DNA from 2 places in the Streptomyces sp. NPDC107471 genome. Region 2 is predicted to be linked to the other one. Evidence: riboswitches for the same ligand, from Rfam matches in the RefSeq annotation. Region 2 holds a riboswitch; the other holds the start of a gene.
What was found. A riboswitch is a leader RNA that binds a small molecule or an ion and turns the genes downstream of it on or off. The one in region 2 is predicted to bind cyclic di-AMP.
Positions count from the first base shown of each region.

Region 1: linked by a shared signal. The riboswitch ahead of ACZ66S_RS10570 (M23 family metallopeptidase) and the one ahead of ACZ66S_RS08810 (transglycosylase SLT domain-containing protein) in region 2 are both predicted to bind cyclic di-AMP.

Region 1 covers NZ_JBVJPC010000003.1:234,820-239,993, reverse strand. Annotated here, with positions in the region: gene ACZ66S_RS10575 (DUF6250 domain-containing protein) at 1-240, opposite strand, end outside; gene ACZ66S_RS10570 (M23 family metallopeptidase) at 476-1,423, opposite strand; cyclic di-AMP (ydaO/yuaA leader) riboswitch at 1,426-1,586, opposite strand; gene ACZ66S_RS10565 (alpha-galactosidase) at 1,895-3,970, opposite strand; gene ACZ66S_RS10560 (tyrosine-protein phosphatase) at 4,178-4,975, shown strand; gene ACZ66S_RS10555 (DUF6126 family protein) at 4,988-5,110, opposite strand; gene ACZ66S_RS10550 (helix-turn-helix domain-containing protein) at 5,107-5,174, opposite strand, start outside.
Region 2 covers NZ_JBVJPC010000002.1:849,142-854,315, forward strand. Annotated here, with positions in the region: gene ACZ66S_RS08805 (CocE/NonD family hydrolase) at 93-2,111, shown strand; cyclic di-AMP (ydaO/yuaA leader) riboswitch at 2,381-2,555, shown strand; gene ACZ66S_RS08810 (transglycosylase SLT domain-containing protein) at 2,559-3,041, shown strand; gene ACZ66S_RS08815 (HAD family hydrolase) at 3,045-3,857, opposite strand; gene ACZ66S_RS08820 (LacI family DNA-binding transcriptional regulator) at 3,970-4,998, opposite strand; gene ACZ66S_RS08825 (carbohydrate ABC transporter permease) at 5,040-5,174, opposite strand, start outside.

The DNA.
Region 1 (5,174 bases), on a different contig from region 2:
CGGCTGCCGGAACCAGATCGTGGCGCCAGCCGGCACGTCGACCTCCAGGATCCCGCGCCGCGCGGTGACCGTGCCGCCCTGCTCCAGTTCGACGGCCCAACGGCCGAGGCCGTGGCGGAAGTCGTCGTGGGCGAGGAGACGGCGATGGCGGGGGCCGGCGTTCGCGGTGGCCGCGGGGGCGAGAGCGGCCAGGGCGGCGCCGGCGGCGAGGGCTCCGAAGGCTCTGCGCGTGGTCGTCATGGCGGACGGTTCCTTTCGTGAAGGGACTGGACCCTTAGAAAGCGCTTGCACAGCAGGGGAGTTCACTGTGCCCCGCCCCTCCCCCACCTGTCGACGCCCCGAGTGTGCCCGCCACAGGAACGCAATGAACTGATCATGAAGCTGCGGGCAGGTGCGCCCGCGGCCCCTCCCCCGCGCACACCGAAGGCCGGACCCGGGGATCGGGGTCCGGCCTTCGGTGGCACATGAGGCGTCGTCAGCCGACGGCGACGCCCTTCGAACGGAGGTAGGCGACCGGGTCCACGTCGGAGCCGTAGTCCGGCGTGGTGCGGATCTCGAAGTGCAGGTGCGGGCCGGTCACATTGCCGGTCGCGCCGGAGAGGCCGATCTGCTGGCCCGCGGTCACGGCCTGGCCGGCCGAGACGGAGAGCTGGGACAGGTGGGCGTACTGCGCGTAGTAGCCGTCAGCCAGCTTGATGACGACCTGGTTGCCGTAGGCGCCGCCCCAGCCCGCGGAGACGACGGTGCCCGCGCCCACGGCCTTGAGGGAGGTGCCGGTCGGGACGACGAAGTCGACACCGGTGTGGTAGCCGCTGGACCACATGCTGCCCGAGACGCGGTACCCGGTGCCGATGGTGGCGCCGCTGACCGGAAGCGTGAAGCCGCTGGCGGTGTTCGAGCTCTGCGTGGCGGCCGCCGACTCGGCGGACGACTTCTTCGCCTCCGTCTTCTCGGTCTTCGCCGAAGAAGAGGAAGAGGACGAGGACGACGAAGACGAAGACGACGAGTGGGACTTCGTCGCGCTCGTCTTGGCCTTCTTGCCGATCGAGAGCTTCAGACCCGGGTGGATCAGCGACGGGTCGTCACCGACGGCCTGACGGTTGTCGGCGTACAGCTTCTTCCAGCCACCGCTGACGTGCTGTTCGTCGGCGATCTTCGAGAGATAGTCGCCGACCCGCACCGAATAGGTGCGCACGGTCGCGGTCTTCGCGCTGTCCTTCTTCGCGGCCGTCTTTTCGGCGGACTTCTGCGTGACCGGAAGCGACTGAACGGCCTTTTCCGAAACGGACTGGGAAGGGGCGGCGTGCGCTCCGGTGGCTCCCATGAGCGGGAGGGCGAGCGCGGCGCCCCCGGTTCCGGCGACGGCGATCGAGCGGGCGAAGCGCTGGGACTTCGGACGGCGGTGCTTACCCTTCGCGGGCATGACGAATTCCTCTCCGGCGCCTGCGAGGTGAGCTGTCGGGTGCGAGCTGGAGATGCCCGGCCGCGCCGAAACGCGACTTAACCCCTAGCCTGTTCCGGAGACCGGAACAGGCGGTTGTGCCTGTGGGTCCCCCGCTCCTGCCGTACACGGGTGAGTAGATGTGCGGAATCCGTTCGGCGGCAGGATTGGGCGTCCGACCGGATCGGTGGCGAACGTAAACGAGCAAGACGCAAAGGGACAAGTGAGTGGTTGCCCGTGCGGGCGTTTCTGTTGATCCCTAATGGGAATTACCGGTCACCCTGAGTGCATCGGACACCCTTCACCCACCCGAATCCCCTTGTCGGACCCATGAATTACGTGAACATGACGCGCGACGCACCGTCACGGATATGACGCTGCTCACGTCACGAATTCACAGGAACCCTCATCCTGGGTGGAGTTGGGCGTAAAGCGCCAATTCGGACAGAAGCCCTAGATGCGACGCAGTCGGATAACCGTCGCATCGAGATCTCCGCGCAAACCGGTACGAAGTCCGTGGTGCAGCAGTACGCCCCCTCGGTACACTTCGCCCGTTTCGAGGCATTCATACGTCGCTGTCGGGTCGAGTCCGCGCAGCCGCAGCGCGGCGACGGGCTCGCCGTACTTCTGCGCCTGGAGCCAGGCGAGGACGACGGTCTCGTCCCCGAGGACGTACTGCACCGCGCTCAGTCCGCCCCGCGGCGGCCGCAGCCGGTGCAGCTCGCCGCGCTGCACCACGTGCCGGATCTCCTTGTAGAGGTCCACCCACCGACGGGCTTCGGCCAGCTCCTCCTCGCTCCACTCCGTGAGGTCCCCGCCGACCCCCAGCACCCCGGCCATGGCGCTCACGAACCGGAACCGCAGCGAGCTCACCCGACCGTTGAGCTGGGTGTTCGGGCTGTCGGTGACCCAGGCGGCCATCACCCGCGCGGGATGGATCTGGCTGAAGCCGTACTGAATGGCGAGCCGGTCGAGGGGGTCGGTGTTGTCCGAGGTCCACACCTGGTCGGTGCGGCTGAGCACGCCGAGATCGATCCGGCCGCCGCCCCCGGAGCAGGACTCGAAGGCCACGCCCGGGTGAGCCGCCCGCAGCCGGTCCAGGAGGGCGTAGAAGCCGCGCACATGGTCGACCCACAGGCGCTGCGGGTAGGACTCGCCGGGCCAGCCCGCGTCGGTGAAGCAGCGGTTGAAGTCCCACTTCACGTAGTCGATCGGGGCCGAGGAGAGCAGGGTGTCGAGCTGCTCCCAGAGGTACTGCCGGACGTCCTCGCGCGCGAGGTTCAGCACGAGCTGGTTGCGGAACTCCGTCCGCTTCCGTCCTGTCTGGTACTGCACCCAGTCCGGGTGGGCGCGGTACAGCTCACTGTCCGGGTTGATCATCTCGGGCTCGACCCAGATGCCGAACTGCATGCCGAGCGCGTGCACCTGGTCGGCGAGCGGCTTGAGGCCGGAGGGGAAGCGGTCGGGGTTGGGCGCCCAGTCGCCGAGCCCGGCCCGGTCGCTGGTGCGGGCGCCGAACCAGCCGTCGTCGACCACGAACAGCTCGACACCGATCGCCGCGGCCCGCCGGGCGAGGGCGGCCTGCTGGTCCTCGGAGATGTCGAAGTTCGTGGCTTCCCAGGAGTTGAACAGCACGGGCCGGTCCTGGTCCGCGTCCGGTATGACGTACGCCCGCTGGTAGGCGTGCCAGGCGCGGCTCGCGCCGCCGTGGCCGCCGTCGCTCCAGAGGCCGGCGAAGACGGGCGTGGTGAAGGACTCCCCGGCCGCCAGTTCGAGCAGACCGGAGTCGTCGTACCCGGCACCGCCGGTGATCTGCACGCGCGCGTCGGGCAGTTGCGCCACGGCGATGCGCCAGGAGCCCGACCAGCCGAGCGCGACCCCGTAGACCTCGCCCCGCTCCTCGGTGGCGTCGGTGTCGAGCGCGACCCACGGCAGGTGCTGGTGTCCGGTGTGGCCGCGGCGGCTGCCGACGACCTTCTCGCCGTACGTCAGCGGGGTCCGGGTGAGCAGGGACTCGGCGGCCCAGCGGCCGTGCAGTTGGGACAGCCGCCAGCCGTCCTCACGGTCGGGCAGGGTCCAGGTGGCGGAGTCGGCGCGCAGCAGCTCGACCGGGTCCGGGCCCTGGTTGTCGAGGCTCACCCAGCGCTCCAGGACGTCGTCGCGCATCCGGTAGTGCAGCGTGATGGTCAGTCCGCCGTCGCGGAACCGCAGCCGCAGCTCGTCGCCCTCGGTGTCGTACACGTCGAAGCTCCACTCGGTGCCGCGCCGCTCGTGGGTGCGCACGGACAGGGCGGGGCGGGTGAAGCGGGGGCCGCCCTCGACGGGGTACTCCTCGCGGCCGTCGAGCGGGGACTCGAAGGGCCAGTACCCGGGCAGCGGACTCATGGCGAGGGCCTCGGCGTCGGCCAGGGCGATCCTCGGCCCCCAGTGCAGGTGCAGCAGCTCGTCCTCGGCCGTGAGGTGCAGGGCGTAACTGCTGGCCGGCCCGGACAGAATCCACGTACGGCCGTTCTCGGCGATCTCCAGCATGATGCTTCCTCACAGATCCGAACAGGTGCCCACAGGGGCGCTCAGGCCCCAACATCATCAACGGCCGACGGCCCTGGCTGCAACGGCTGTGGACAAGTCATTACCGGCCCTGTGGACAACTCATTGCCCCAGGAATCCATGTCGTATCGTCGAGGACGTGCCCCGCCGACGAGCCGCGTCGGCGGAGCCCGGCTGGGAGGAGCCCCCGTGACGCAGCAGATCCCGTCGACCGAACCCGAACTGGCAGGTGTCCGGAACTTCCGTGACGTGGGCGGACTGCCGACGGCGGACGGGCGGCGGGTGCGGCACGGAGTGCTGTTCCGCAGCGGTCACCTCGCGCACGCGACCGCGGAGGACGCGGTCTTCCTCGCCTCCCTGGGGCTGCACACGATCTTCGACTTCCGCAACGCGGCGGACCAGAAGCTGGAGGGCCCCGACGTCGAGCTGCCGGGCGTCACCAATGTGAACCTGCCGCTGAGCGACCCGGCGGAGGGCACCTGGTTCTGGAAGATGGTCCGCGACGGCGACATAGAACAGCTCCGTGAGCTGCTCGGCGACGGCAAGGCCGCGGACCGCATGATCAACTCCTACCGCACGATGGTCAAGGAGCGCACCGCCGAGCACGCCCAGGTGCTGCGCTCCCTCGCCGAGGACAGCGTGCCCGCCCTCATGCACTGCGCGGCCGGCAAGGACCGCGCGGGGCTGTCCGTCGCCGTGACCCTGCTCGCCCTGGGAGTGGAACGCGAGGCGATCGTCGCCGACTACCTGGAGTCGAACGCCAAGCACCGCCGCTACAAGGTCCGCCGCACCAGCACCTCCGCCGACGCCTACTCCCCCGAGGTCATGGAGCTGCTCAGCCCCCTGTTCGAGGCCCGCGCCGAGTACCTGACGGCGGCCTTCGACACCATCGAGGAGACGTGGGGCAGCGTCGACATCTACCTGGAGGAGGGTCTCGGCCTCACGCCCGAGATCCGCGAGCGGCTGCGGGAGCGCCTGCTCGACTGAGCCGTACGCCCGCTACTGCCCGGCTCCCACCTCGAAGAGGAAGTAGATGAAGGCCGCGAAGACGTGGCCGATGGCCAGGTAGATGATGAGGCGCACCCACAGGGCGCGGGGGAACTTCTCCTCCATGTCGCTCATGACGTCTCTCCAGGGGTGGGGCCCAGGCACAGCGTGGCCGTGGGACTCTGCAAAAGGGTGTGGA
Region 2 (5,174 bases):
CCGAAGCCGAGGTCGCCGCCCCGCCCGTGGTCGTCGCGCCCCGGCCGCGCCGCGCCCCGCACCCGGTGCCCTGAGACGGACGGGACCCGCCGATGCGCATCCGTACCTCCTTCCCGTACGAGACGACCCACGACGACGTCCGCATCCCGATGCCGGACGGGACGCTGCTGTACGCGCGCGTGTGGCGGCCGCTCACTCCGGAACCGGTACCCGCGATCCTCGAATACCTGCCGTACCGCCTCACCGACCGGACCGCGCCCCGCGACCGGCAGCGCCATCCCTGGTACGCGGGCCACGGCTACGCCTCCGTGCGCGTGGACATCCGCGGGCACGGCAACAGCGGGGGCGTGCCGGGCGACCCGCACTCGGCGACCGAGATCGCCGACGGGGTCGAGGTGGTCCACTGGCTGGCCGCGCAGCCCTGGTGCGACGGCCGGGTCGGCATGATCGGCATCTCCTGGGGCGGCCACGACGGTCTCCGGATCGCGGCTCTCGCACCCGAACCGCTCAAGGCGGTCGTCACCGTCTGCTCCAGCGCCGACCGCTGTGACAACGACGCGCACTACCTGGGTGGTTCCGTCCTGGCGGTGGACATGCACGCCTGGGCGGCCACGCTGCTCGCCTTCGCCTCCCGTCCCCCGGATCCGCTCCATGTGGGCGACGCCTGGCGGGAGATGTGGCTCGCCCGCCTCGACGGGCTCGCCCCGTTCGTCCACACCTGGCTCGGCCACCAGACCCGCGACGACCACGGGCGGGACGACGGTGGCCGCGAGGACCTCGGCGCGATCGACGCGGCCGTCCTCGCGGTGGGCGGCTGGCACGACCCGTACCGCGACACCGTCCTGCGGCTCGTCGAGCACCTCCCGCCCGACCGCGTCCGCGGGATCGTCGGCCCGTGGTCCCACCAGTACCCGGACCGCGGCCGGCCGCCCGGCCCGGCGATCGGCTTCCTCCAGGAGACCCTGCGCTGGTGGGACCAGCACCTGAAGGGCATCGACACCGGCGTCCTGCGCGAACCCCTCCTGCGGGCCTACGTCAGCGACTCCCACCCCCCGGCCACCGTGTACGACACCCTGCCCGGCCGCTGGGTCGGCGAGCCGGCCTGGCCCTCCCCCACCGTGACGACGGTGGCGTACGGCCTCCAGGGCGCCCCCGTCCTGGTCCGCTCCCCGCAGCACACGGGCGTGGACGCCGGCCGTTTCCTCCCGCGCGGCAACGACGCCGACCTGCCGCCGGACCAGCGGGAGGAGGACGCCCGTTCGGCCTGCTTCGAGTTCGCGGTGGGCGAGGAGACCTGGGTGCTCGGGCGGCCGGGGGTGCGGCTCAGGGTGACCTCGGAGGTGTCGCGCGGGCAGGTCGTCGCCCGGCTCTGCGATGTCGCCCCGGACGGGTCGTCGACGCTCGTCACGCGGGGCGCGCTGAACCTGTCGGCCCGTCAGGGACGGGACCGGGCGGTGCCCTGGGAGCCGGGGGCCACCCAGGAGGTGGCCTTCGAGCTGAGCGGCGCCGGGCACGCCTTCCGGCCCGGCCATCGCATCCGGCTCGCGGTCTCCTCCGCGTACTGGCCGTGGATCTGGCCGCAGCCCGGCTCGCAGGCGGGGTTCACGCTGGAGCCGGCGGGGAGCTTCCTCGAACTGCCGGTACGCGCGCGTGACACGGACGCGGACATCGCCTTCGAGGAGCCGGAGCAGTCCGGGCCGCCCGGGGCCGCCCACGGCGCGGCCGCCGACGGATGGAGCCCCGCCACCCTGGACGAACCCCGCCCCGGCCTGCTGGTCGTCCGTGACGTGGCCAGGGGCGAGTGGCGGCTGGAGGCCGACCCCCGGAACGGCGGCACGCGCGTGTACCCCGACGGCCTGGAGTGCACCGAGGAAACGCTGGAGACGTACACGATCCACGAGCAGGACCCCCTGTCCGCCCGCACCCGCTCGGACTGGTCGATCCGGCTGCACCGCCCCGAGCTCGGCTGGGACACGACCGTGCGGACCCGTTCCGAGATCACCTGTGACGGGACAAACTTCGTCACCTCCGACGAGGTCGTGTGCACCGAGGGCGGCGAGGTGGTCTTCCACCGGACGTGGGAGAAGCACATCCCACGGACGGCCGGTTGAACACGAGTTGAGACTTCTTGACCGTTTTACCCCTCTTGCGCTCGGCTGTGACTTGGCCCACTTGGGCGGCCGGATCGGCGGACATCCGGAATCTTTCGATCCGCCTTTTCCCGTGCGCGAGTTGAAGCTTGGCCAATGCAAAGGATCAAGCGCCGCAAATGCCTCCGACCAAGGTCAATAGGCACCTCATGTGAATTCGCCACTTGTTCCGGACATGTGCTCTCGCATACGTTCCCGGCCTGTCGGGCGGACGCCGAATCCTGCCACCGCCCGTACACCCACCGAGAACCACGGCAGGAGCGGGGGAACCAGGTAAGTCGTCGTAACGGCTGTCTTCGGACATACCGGTACGGCTTGGGGTGAAGTCATGCCTTTCGCAGGCATGGCCGGGCAGCTCCCGCCCGAACCCGACAGCTCACCTCGCAGGCGACGGAGAGGAACTTCGCCATGCCCGCTGCCGCTCAGCACCGCCGTCCCCGCACCAGCCGTCTCGCCCGCAAGCTCGCCGTCGCCGGGACCGGAGTCGCCGTCCTGGCCCTGCCCCTCATCGGCGCGACCAGCGCGTCCGCGGCCACCCCGACCCTGCAGACCGCGACCACGCTCGGCTACCCCAACACCCTCGACGGCTGGATCCGGGCCTCCCTCGCCGTCATGGCGGAGCACGGCATCCCCGGCTCCTACGACGGCATCTACCGCAACGTCATCCGGGAGTCCTCCGGCAACCCCTACGCCATCAACAACTGGGACTCCAACGCAGCCGCCGGCACGCCCTCCAAGGGCCTGCTCCAGGTGATCGACCCGACCTTCACCGCCTACCACGTGGCCAACACCTCGTGGGACCCGTACGACCCGGTCGCGAACATCACCGCGGCCTGCAACTACGCGGCCCAGCGGTACGGCTCCATCGACAACGTGTACGGCGCCTACTAGGAACTACGCCCGCGGGAAGAGTCCTTCGAGGACGACGGCGATGCCGTCGTCCTCGTTCGACAAGGTCACCTCGTCGGCCACGGCCTTGAGTTCGGGGTGGGCGTTGGCCATCGCCACCCCGTGGGCCGCCCAGTCGAACATGGGGATGTCGTTGGGCATGTCCCCGAAGGCGATCGTCACCTCGGGCCCCAGTCCCAGGTGTTCGGCCGCGAGCGCGAGACCCGTCGCCTTCGTGACACCACATGGCTGGAGTTCGACGGTCCCGGGCCCCGACATGGTGACCGTCGCCAGCGAACCCACCACCGAACGCGCCGTGCCCGCCAACTCGTCGTCGGACAGGTAGGGGTGGCGCAGCAGCACCTTGCTGATCGGCTCGCACCACAGGTCGTCGCGCCGGCCGACCCGCACCGCGGGCAGCGTCGGATGGGGCATCAGATAGCCCGGCTCGATGAGCGTGAGCCCGTCGACACCGTCCTGGTCCACGGCCGCGTACACCTGCCCCACCTCCGCCTCGATCTTGCCGAGTGCGGTCTCGGCCAGTTCCCGGTCCAGGGTCACCGACCAGAGCAGACGGTCCGCGCCGGCGTCGTACACCTGCGCGCCCTGTCCGCACACCGCGAGTCCCGTGCTGCCGAGGTCGTCGAGCAGCGGGCGCACTCTGGGCGCCGGCCGTCCGGTCACGACGAGATGCCGGGCCCCACCCGCGGCCACCCGCGCGAGCGCGGCCAACGACCGGTCGGAGAGCGTGTCGTCGGCGCGCAGCAGCGTGCCGTCCAGGTCGGTGGCGATGAGTGAATATGCGGGGGAGGCGGCCATGATCAGAGAATACGGATGGTTGGCCCCTCCGACTCGACGCGAACCGGACGGCTGCTGCTTTCACATCCGTTGACCGCAGTTCCGGTTCCGGGCGGCTTCGCCCGCGGAGCGCTCAGGCCGAGTCCCGCAGCACCAGTTCGGTCGGGAGGATCACGCCGGCGGTGTCCTCGCCCGCGATCTGGGCGAGCAGCATGCGGACCATCTCGGCGCTGATGCGGTCGAAGGGCTGACGCATGGTGGTGAGGGCGGGGGCGATCGCGGTGGCCGCCGGGGAGTCGTCGAAGCCTCCGACGGCGATGTCGTCCGGGACCGAACGCCCGGCCTGCTGAAGGACGCCCACGACCCCCAGGGCCATGAGGTCCGAGGCGACGAACACCGCGTCCATGTCCGGGGCCTGGGCCAGCAGCCGGCGGGCCGCCCGTTCGCCGCCGCTGCGCCGGAAGTCGCCCTCGACGACGAGTGCCGGGTCGTAGGGCAGGCCCGCCTCGGCGAGCATGTCCCGGTAGCCGGCCAGCCGGTCGGGGCCGCCCGGCATGTCCAGCGGCCCGGTGACCATGGCGACGCGCCGGCGGCCGGCCGCGAGGAGATGGCGGACCATGTCCTGGGCGCCCTCCCGGTCGGCGGCCGCCACGTAGCTCACCTTGGTGCCGCGCCCGATCGGCTTGCCGCAGACCACCAACGGGATCCCGGCGTCGTGCAGTTCGGCCGCGACCGGGTCGCCGCTGTGGTTGGACAGCAGCAGCACGCCGTCGACGTGCCCCGAGGTGATGTACCGGGTCAGCCGGCGCCGGTCGTCGTCGCTCTCGGCGAGCATCAGCAGCAGCGGGATGTCGTGCTGGGCGAGCCGCTCGGTGCAACCCCGCAGCAGGACGTTGAAGTTGGGGTCCTCGAAGAACTTCTCCTGCGGTTCGGTCAGCAGGAACGCCACCGAGTCCGAACGGCCCGTACTGAGGCTGCGGGCGTGCCGGTTGACCACGTAACCGGTCTTCCTGATGGCGGCCTCGACCGACCGCCGGGCGGCCGGCGAGACGTAGTGGCCGCCGTTCAGGAAGCGGGAGACGGTGCCCCGCGAGACGCCCGCCTCCCGGGCCACGTCGTGGATGGTCGGTGGCTTGCGGCGTCCGTTCGCGCTGGTGGTCATGTTCCTCGTTCGGAGACGTTCGTGCGGGGGAGCCCGGGGCCTCAGGCCTTGACCGAGCCGCTCATCAGGTCCAGCGACCAGAACCGCTGGATCACCAGGAAGAGCCCGATCAGGGGAAGGATCGCGAGCAGGCACCCGGTGATGACCAGGGTGTAGAGCGCGGGCTGCGAGGCGCC